3 regions of the Microbulbifer bruguierae genome follow, and region 3 is predicted to be linked to each of the others. Evidence: predicted binding sites of a transcription regulator. Region 3 holds the regulator's gene; each other region holds the start of a gene.
What was found. The regulator LexA, encoded in region 3, represses DNA repair genes until DNA is damaged. The targets are predictions, from matches to a motif close to ACTGTNTNTANANACAGT.
Positions count from the first base shown of each region.

Region 1: uvrD (DNA helicase II) is a predicted target of LexA. The motif match lies at 1,762-1,779, and genes of this name have one in related genera.
Region 2: recA (recombinase RecA) is a predicted target of LexA. The motif match lies at 1,413-1,430, and genes of this name have one in related genera.

Region 1 is NZ_CP118605.1:2,780,816-2,784,092, forward strand. Features, by position in the region: gene PVT68_RS11580 (DUF4153 domain-containing protein) at 1-605, opposite strand, end outside; gene hexR (transcriptional regulator HexR) at 618-1,472, opposite strand; gene uvrD (DNA helicase II) at 1,810-3,277, shown strand, end outside.
Region 2 is NZ_CP118605.1:4,373,055-4,376,331, reverse strand. Features, by position in the region: gene PVT68_RS17860 (regulatory protein RecX) at 1-324, opposite strand, end outside; gene recA (recombinase RecA) at 327-1,358, opposite strand; gene PVT68_RS17850 (CinA family protein) at 1,503-2,021, opposite strand; gene PVT68_RS17845 (hypothetical protein) at 2,011-2,529, opposite strand; gene PVT68_RS17840 (LysE family translocator) at 2,584-3,210, opposite strand; gene PVT68_RS17835 (DMT family transporter) at 3,225-3,277, opposite strand, start outside.
Region 3 is NZ_CP118605.1:682,005-685,281, forward strand. Features, by position in the region: gene PVT68_RS02920 (TetR/AcrR family transcriptional regulator) at 1-54, opposite strand, end outside; gene PVT68_RS02925 (DUF6763 family protein) at 264-596, shown strand; gene PVT68_RS02930 (LOG family protein) at 675-1,316, opposite strand; gene lexA (transcriptional repressor LexA) at 1,532-2,140, shown strand; gene PVT68_RS02940 (hypothetical protein) at 2,232-2,486, opposite strand; gene PVT68_RS02945 (DUF6586 family protein) at 2,559-3,101, opposite strand; gene topA (type I DNA topoisomerase) at 3,098-3,277, opposite strand, start outside.

The DNA of each region.
Region 1 (3,277 bases), 2.1 Mb from region 3:
ACCGGATAAATGAACCAGTCCTTCTCAAACAGCTCGCGAAAAAATCCGACCCCCACCAGCTTGAACAACGCCTGCCACAGGAAAAGGATGAGCCAGAAGATGCCGGTAAACACCAGTGTCAGGCCGATAGTAAGAGCATTGTCCCAGGAGAAGTGAAACAGCGCCGGATACTGCGGCCGTTGCAGCTGTTCCACGCCGGTAGCGCAGGCGCGCAGCAGGAAAGCGACAATAAAAGTGGCGATGCCGACGACGGTTTCATAACCGTGGGGCCAGCCGCAATACACCAGACTGGCGGGGGTGCACTGGTAGCCGCGGTACATGGCGAGCAGTGCCAGCAGCAGCATATACCCGGCCACCAGCAGCCAGTAACCCCGTGCGAGGCGCGGGGCGATGGTAACGATGACCAGCGCCGGGATTGCAACGGCGAGGGTATAACAGAGGTATTGCCACACCGGCGACCAGGCGTCGACGGCATCGAAATATTTGAGGGCGTAGAGGCTGAGCCCCTGAATCAGGGCTGCGGCGAGTATCAGGCGCTTTTCGGTCGCGCCGAGACTTTCTGAATCAGAAAGATTTTCCCCGTGTTCGTCGCTGCTTCCCTGCATTTGACGTCCTGTTTAGTGCTTTTCCTCACGAAGGTTATACAGCCCCTTCTTCAGTTTCAGCAGGTGCTCCTGCAGTTTTGGCCCCTTGCGTTGGGCGACGCCGATGGCCAGGACATCAATCACTACCAGGTGGGCGATACGGGAGGACAGCGGGGTGTAGAGCTCGATGTCTTCCTCCACATCCACCTCCAGGGGGATACTGGCCTGGCGAGTGACCGGAGAGCCGCTGGGACCCAGGCCGATTACCGTGGCGCCCTGGGCCTTGGCCATTTCCATCGAGCGTAGCAGTGATGAGGTACGCCCGCTCTGGGAGATGGCAACTACCACATCCCCGGGCTCCATGCCCATCGCGGACATGCTCTGCATATGGTGATCGGAGTGGGCAGCGGCGGCAAGTTGCAGACGGAAAAATTTGTGTTTGGCGTCGGCGGCGACGGCACCGGAGGCGCCGAAACCGAAGAATTCGACGCGTTTGGCCGCGGCGATGACGGTGATGGCCGCCTCCAGCGCACGGTTGTCGATCTTGTCGCGTACATTCAGCAGGGTGTCGACGGTGGAGTCGAACACCTTGCGCTTGTACTCGGCGATGGTATCGGTTTCGGTTACCGCAATCTGGCCGAAACTGGGGCTGGAGGCCAGCTGCTGGGCAAGGTTGAGCTTGAACTCCTGGAACCCGGAACAGCCTACCGCGCGGCAGAAACGCACCACGGTCGGCTCGCTGACCTGGGCTTCCGTGGCCAGATCGACAATGCGCATATGAATGATTTCACCGGGATTGGCGAGGATATATTCCGCAACCTTGCGCTCTGATTTGCGCATGGCGCTTAGCTGCTCGCTGATCTTCTGCGTGACTTCCGCTGGCTTCACGACTACACCTTCTGTGGTTCAAGCTGTGCAGTTTAGCGGCATGGCGGGGTGCTGGCGAGCATTGCCGCTCTGTCCCCGACTTTGTAGGAGCCTGCTTGCAGGCGAACATTTGCAAAGTCCCGTGCTGTTCGCCTGCAAGCAGGCTCCTACCATTAGAGGTAACCCCGGGACGCCGGTAGTTGGGCACAAATCGGCAGGATCGCCGATTTGGACGCCGTAGGCGCCCATCGGGTGAGCGCCAGGGAAGGCGCGAATCAAAGCGCAGCGTGCCCAACAAATCCAGGAAACCCCTGTTTATATCCACAGTTCCCCACAACCCCTGATACAATCCGCCCCCATGGACGTATCTGAACTCTTAGACCCCCTCAACGACCCCCAGCGCGAAGCCGTCGCGGCGCCGCCGGGCAATCAACTGGTTCTGGCCGGCGCCGGCTCGGGCAAGACCCGTGTGCTGGTGCACCGTATCGCCTGGCTGATGCAGGTGGAGGGGGCGTCGCCCTACTCCATTATGGCAGTGACCTTTACCAACAAAGCCGCGCGCGAGATGCGCGGGCGTATCGAGGAGCTGCTGGGGGTAAATACCTTCGGCATGTGGGTGGGCACTTTCCACGGTCTAGCCCATCGCCTGCTGCGCGCCCATTGGCAGGAGGCCAAGCTGCCGCAGAATTTCCAGATTCTCGACAGTGACGACCAGCTGCGCCTGATCAAGCGGGTGCAGAACGAGCTGGGCCTGGACGACAAGAAGTGGTCTCCGCGGGAGACCCAGTGGTGGATCGGCGCACAGAAGGATGAGGGCATTCGCCCCCAGTATATCCAGCTCACCGGCGACCCCTGGCTGCAGACCATGGTGCGTATCTACAGCGCCTACGAAGAGGCCTGCCAGCGCGCCGGGGTGGTGGACTTTGGCGAGCTGCTGCTGCGCGCTCACGAACTGCTGCTGAACAACGACGGCATCCTCGCCCACTATCGCCGCCGCTTCCCGTATATCCTGGTGGACGAGTTCCAGGATACCAACACCATTCAATACGCCTGGCTGCGCCTGCTGGCCGGCGACCAGTGCTATATCACCGCGGTGGGCGACGACGACCAGTCCATTTATGGTTGGCGCGGTGCCAGGATCGAGAACATCCAGCACTTCGAAGCGGATCTGAAGGAGGTGCAGACGGTGCGCCTGGAGCAGAATTACCGCTCCACCAGCACTATCCTCAACGCCGCCAACGCGGTCATTGCGCAGAACACCGGCCGCCTCGGCAAGCAACTGTGGACCGAAGGCGACAAGGGCGAGCCGATTGCCCTTTACTCCGCTTACAACGAACAGGACGAAGCGCGCTTTATCGTCGAACGTATTCAGGACTGGGTGCGCGACGGCAACCGCCGCGACAGCATCGCGATCCTTTACCGTTCCAACGCCCAGTCGCGGGTGCTGGAAGAGGGACTGTTGCGAGAACAGGTCCCCTATCGTATCTACGGTGGCCAGCGCTTCTACGAGCGCATGGAGATCAAGAACGCGCTGTCCTATATGCGCCTGATCACCAATCGCCACGACGACACCTCGTTCGAACGTGTGGTGAATACCCCGACCCGCGGCATTGGCGCGCGCACCGTGGATCTTGTGCGGGAATTCGCCCGAGAGCACGGTAGCTCCATGTGGGACGCGGCCGCCAAAATGCTGCAACAGAAAGTCCTCGCCGCCCGCGCCGGCAATGCGCTGGCCAACTTCCTCAGCCTGATCGACGCGCTCGACGAAGAGAGCACCGATAAAACCCTCGACCATATCGCCGAGCTGGCCATCGAGCAGACCGGCC
Region 2 (3,277 bases), 790 kb from region 3:
GATTCTCAAAGGCCCCTGCCCACGTTGTACCCGGGAGCGGCAAAATACCTCCGCGAACCGTTGGTCGGACTGATAGTTGAGTTCCTGCAGGCGTAGTAAAACACCATCAAAATCGGCATCAGGATGTTTCGGGAGCAACTTCTGGCGCAATTCGTGGCATGAGTGCTCGCGGCGAGACAGCAGCTCTAGAGCAGCTGTGAACAGTTTTTGGAAAGCTTCGGATGATTCCCGTGAACGAACGAGGGTATCGGGGGGAGAGTCAGAGAGGGATCCTAGCGACGGCCAATCAGAGAGACCGCCGCTGGTGCCTTGGGATGAAGACAAGATCAGTCTTCCGCAACGGCCACTGCTTCAGGCTTTGCGGGAATCGCATCACCCAGTAATTGCGCTCGCAGCTGGGCTTCGATCTCATCACGGATATCGGTATTTTCCTTCAGGAATTTGGCGGCGTTAGCCTTACCCTGGCCGATCTTGTCGCCCTTGTAGCTGTACCAGGCACCCGCCTTATCCACCAGTCCCAGTTTCACGCCGTAGTCGATGATTTCACCCAGCAGGTTGATCCCCGCACCGTACATGATCTGGAAATCGGTCTGCTTGAACGGAGGCGCCACCTTATTTTTAACCACCTTGACCCGGGTCTCGTTACCCACCACCTCATCGCCGTCTTTGACGGAGCCGATACGACGGATATCCAGACGCACGGAAGAGTAGAACTTGAGCGCGTTACCACCGGTGGTGGTCTCGGGCGAGCCGAACATCACGCCAATCTTCATGCGGATCTGGTTGATAAAGATGCACAGGGTGTTGGTGTTCTTGATGTTACCGGTCAGCTTACGCAGGGCCTGGGACATCAGCCGCGCCTGCAAACCAACGTGGGTATCCCCCATCTCCCCCTCGATTTCCGCGCGCGGGGTCAGCGCTGCCACGGAATCCACCACCAGTACATCAACGGCGCCAGAACGTACCAGCATATCCGTGACTTCCAGAGCCTGTTCGCCGGTGTCCGGCTGGGAGACAATCAGCTCGTCGACGTTAACCCCAAGTTTTTCAGCATAGATGGGGTCCAGGGCGTGCTCCGCATCCACGAAGGCGCAGGTACCGCCCTTGCGCTGAGCCTCGGCAATGACCTGGAGAGTCAGGGTAGTCTTACCGGAAGATTCCGGACCATAGATTTCAACAATACGACCCCGGGGCAGACCGCCAATGCCGAGCGCAACGTCCAGGCCCAGAGAGCCAGTGGAAATCGCGGGGATGCGCTCACGGCCCTTATCCCCCATGCGCATGACGGTGCCCTTGCCGAACTGGCGCTCGATCTGTGACAGCGCCGCCTGTAAAGCCTTGTCTTTGTTGGAATCCATGACCCTTCCCGTGTACTTGAAGATTGGTTGTGGGAAGGAGCTTAGAGAAAAATTACTGTATAAGCAACCAGTAATCCGAAATTGGTGTTCGGCCCCCTGGTCGCTACCCACAACCACAGTGCGAGGAAAGTGGATACTGAAAACTCAGCGTTTGCGGTGCTCCCGGGCAATGGCAAGCAGCCCTGTCAGCGCCTCCGCCACGGTCTGCGCCTGAACCTCCGCTCGACTGCCATTGAAGTGCATACAGCGGGCCTCCACCGCTACGGGCTCCTGACCCTGGCCGTGGGCCCAGGCTATCCACACAGTCCCCACCGGCTTGTCATCGCTACCGCCGTCGGGGCCGGCGATTCCGCTTACCGCTACCGCAAGATTGGCATCCAGCCGATTCAACACGCCCACCGCCATTTGCCGCACCACCGGTTCACTCACCGCCCCAAAGACCTCGAGATCCTCTGGATCGACACCGAGCAATCCGCGCTTGATACGATTCGCATAGGCAATGATGGCGCCGTCAAACCAGGCCGACGCACCCGATACAGAAGTAACTGCAGCGGCAACAGCGCCGCCGGTGCAGGACTCCGCCGTCGTCACCCGCCAGCGCAACGCCTGCAAATGCGCCCCGAGCTCCTCCGCCTGGTGCTGAATATTCAGATCAACTGCCACTACCCACTCCGCCCTGCCCCTGCTCGCCGCCGGCTTGCGTACAGGACGAAAACCGATAGGGAATATTACTCACTGGATCAAAGCCCAGCTCCAACGCCGCATCCAGCAGGTCCGACGGGATGCGGTGCAAAAGAATATCGCCCGTTGGCCCGCCACATACCGACGGGTACATGCGATCCGCCCTGACCCCACAGCGAGACTCGATTACCTTGACACCATTGCCAACCAGTTTGCCACGACTCTGCTCCACGGAAAGTCCACCGCCTTCGCACTGACGACTCCCCCGCGGCTCCACAACCCATATCGTTCCCGCCGCCCGCACCACGCCCTGTTCATCCTCACCTGCGGCGGGCATATCCTCCGGCGCGGGATCTGGAGCCGAGGCAGCATTTTTTTCCGGCGAACTATTCTTGGGTAACGCCTGATTACCGCTGCGGTCTCCGCATCCTGCCACACAGAATCCCACCAACATCACAGTGGCTACCGCCAGACTCTGCCAACTTCTCACTATCGCGCTCCTTGCCCAGTCAGTACTAATTTTCCAATTGCCGATCGTTCCGTGTCAGCTTAGTGCCAGCCAGACTCCTACGCCAAGCATCAGGCTGCCGGCGACCCGGTTAATCAGGCGCACACTTTCTGCACGATGGAGCAGCCGACTCAGGGTCCGACCACCACCGGCGTAGATCAGCAGGCACACAAACTCCAATGTGAGAATAATACCCAGCAGCACTGCCATCTGCGGCAACAACGGCTTGTCCTGAGCGATAAATGGCGGTAATAACGCAATGAAAAAAGCCCACCCCTTGGGATTGGCCACCGCGGTAACAAAGCCCTGCAGGACCATGGTTACCGCCCGGATTGGCGCAGGGCCTTGACCCGAGGGCTCCGCCAATACCATCCGCCCCCGCGCGCGCCACATCTGTATCCCCAGATAGATCAGATAAACGCCGCCGCAATACTTGAACAACTGAAAGGCCCCGGGGTACTTCAGCATAAACGCCGCGATACCTAACACAGCCGCAAGCGCCACCACCGCAACGCCACACAGCTCACCGAGCATCATCCACATGGTGCGGCGCACGCCGAAGGCCATCCCCATGGTCAGAGCCAGCGTCATACACATACCCGGGGTAATGGATACGAAGAAAAACGTGGGCACAAACAGCGCCAGTAGAGACCAATCAATCATTGCCCAGCGCACACTCAGTGATGCGTCCCGCTGTGATTGCCGTAGTGGCTGACGAACATACCAGCCA
Region 3 (3,277 bases):
GAACAACACTTCCGCGGCGTCGAGAATGCGATTGACGGTATCCAGCTGACTCATGCCAATTCAAACCAACAATTAAAACGATTGTTTAAACCCTGAGACTAGCACAGTCGGCACCGAATGGAACACTCGGGTTTGAAGGCCAGCGCGAGATCATACGGGGAAGTTAGGGATGGGCAGGCGGGCACACTAGATTGGGTACAGAGATACTAAATCTGTGCCGGGGGGCAATGCTCCACAAACCATAGAGAAAGGAGGACAGCACCATGGCCAGAATTGCTCCGGAAATAGGCAGCTGGTTTGAAAATTTCGAAAGTGGCGACGTGTTTGAGGTCGTCGCTGTAGACCAGCCCTCCCGCACCATAGAAATTCAATATGAAGACGGTTCTCTGGATGAGATCGACTTCCAAAGCTGGCCTCGCTTGCCACTTGTTGGCGCCGCAGCACCGGAAGATGCCAATGCCGGCTATGGCTCATCGGCGGAAGAGATGCAGGATGAGGAAGATGCGGGATTCAGGAGCCCGGTATTTTCTCCGGCACAGAGCGCTATCGACAAACTCGAAGGCGAAAGCTTCCCGGGCAATGACGACGGATACTAGCGATGGCCCTGCCCCATTCAGGCAAAACCATTCAAAGGCTTGCCTTGGCGCTGCTACGGGTGGCCGTCAAGGCACGCGTCACCCGTTGTGCTCGCGAATATAATCAATAATGATCTCCGCAGCCTCTTCCACGGTATCGACGAGTTTAAACAAATCCAGATCACCGGCGTCGATGCACGCCCGCTCAAGTACCGTCTCCATCATCCAATCAATCAAACCCGCCCAGTAACGCTTACCAACTAAGACTATCGGGAACCGCTTTACCTTCTGGGTTTGCACCAATGTCAGCGCTTCGAACAGCTCATCCAAAGTGCCGTATCCGCCCGGCAGCGCGATAAACCCGACGGCGTGTTTAACAAACATGAATTTACGCACAAAGAAGTATCGGAAATGCAGACCGATATCCAGGTAGGGATTTGGTACCTGTTCAAAGGGGAGCTCGATATTGAGCCCGATTGACGATCCCGCGTGAGGAAATGCACCCCGGTTACACGCTTCCATTAGTCCGGGCCCACCGCCAGTAAGTACAGGAATACCTTCCGTGGACAGCAACTCTCCCAGGCGCATCGCTTCCTGATACTCTGGGGAATTCTCATGAAAGCGTGCACTGCCGAAAACCGTGACAGCGCCTTTCAATGTAATCAAGCGCTCAATGCCATCAACCAGTTCCGACTGTATGCGCAGCACCCGCCACGCTTCCGGCATTTTTGCATCCAGCATATGCCTTCTCCTTATCGCTATTACTACTTATTTTTCCGGAGTTCTGTGCTGTGGCGGTTGCGGCAGTAATCCTTTTCACATCCGCAGACCACAAAAATCCCGGGACACATCAAGTCTAGCAGTCGTAATGCGCCGCCCTGAGAAGATTGCGTGGATGTCAGATCTGTATATAATCACAGCAACTGTATAAAAATACAGACAACAGGAAGGCGCCCATGACAAATCTCACTGCCCGCCAGGCTCAGGTACTGGAGCTCATCAAATCTTACCTGGACGAAACCGGCTATCCGCCCACCAGGGCCGAAATCGCCCAGGAACTCGGCTTTCGTTCACCTAACGCCGCGGAAGAGCACCTCAAAGCGCTAGCGCGTAAAGGAGCCATTGAAATGGTGGCCGGTGCCTCCCGTGGCATTCGAATCCCAGGCCACCAAGCCGGGCTACCGATTGTCGGCCGCGTCGCGGCAGGCAATCCCATCCTGGCTGAGGAAAACATTGAGGAATACTGCGAAATCCCCGCGGAATTCTTCCATCCACCCGCGGATTACCTGCTGCGAGTACACGGCATGAGCATGAAAAATGCCGGTATTCTGGATGGCGACCTGATCGCAGTACAGCGTACCGACAATATTCGCAACGGCCAGATAGTGGTGGCGCGGATCGAGGATGAAGTGACAGTGAAGAGATTCAAACGCCGCGGTAATCAGGCAATGATTCAGCTGCTACCGGAAAATGAAGATTTTGAGGTCATCCAGGTGGATATGCGGGACAAAAACTTTGCCATTGAAGGATTGGCGGTTGGTGTGATTCGCCAGAACACCAACTGATTTTCACTGGAAAATCACTGCCTTAATAACGAAAACAGGGCCCATTGGGCCCTGTTTTCGTTTGTGCAAGCTGTCTCAGTGGATGGCTGTATCAGTGGATGGTGTGCTCGGTGACGTCCACCTCTTCGTCCTCAAAGGGCTCCGGCTCCAGCGAGCCGATTTCCTGAACCGCTTCTATCCCCGCCTCCAGCATGGCTCGGGCAACGGCAATTTTGTGCTCCTGCAAAAAATGCAGGCTTTCAGCGGAAAAATGAATACGCACCAACGGGTCCTCTTTGTGACCAGCGCGTCGCAGCGCTACATCACCATTGGACAACTCGATGATTTCGTAGGTCTCGGAAGACATTCACTTCTCCAGTTACAGCGTGATTTGCGGGCAGTGTAACACAGGGGGAGACAATTGATCAGTGCGCCGCGCCTACCACTCCTGCCCCTGTGCTCGCTGGCGCTGCACCAGTTCAGAAAGCGCACGGTGCCACTCTCGTAAACTCTGCGCATCGAGCTGGGAGCTCCCAGAGCCTGAACTTACATCTACCTGCCGCACCGGGATCAGGGTTTGCACTGCGGCACCTGTGGCGGCGCTTTGCGCCCGAGTGGACGGTGCCTGGGGTGCGTGCCACAGGCACCGCCAGGCAGTGTCCATCTGCCGATACCAACTGTCGGGATTCTCCGCCAGGCTGACCAGCTCCGCAATTTCCGCACTGAACTTGCCGTTCTGTGCCACCAGCTGCTGCAGCTGGCCAGCCGACTCCGGCTCGCGTCCAGGTGCTACACCCAGCTGTAACTGATGGGCCTGCTCAGCCAGAAAAGCGCGATAGCCACGCCATAGTTGCAACAGCGCCCCCTCACCAAGAGCTGACTGACACAGCGGATCACCACTGCCCTCAGCCTCCAGCCGGTTTAACAACAGCTGGCATTTGCGCAATGCGGCGGCGACGAGTCCGGTGTAGGGATTGCTCAAGTTTTGGCCTTTTTGGAAGGAGCCTTTTTAGCTGGTGCCTTCTTGGTGGCCGCCTTCTTCGCCGGGGCTTTCTTCTTGGCCGGCGCTTCTACCTGCCATTTACCGTCATGATAGAACGCCTTCCACCCGGTCGCCTTGCCGTCCTCTTCGGTCTGTACGTACTGCTCCTGGGTCTT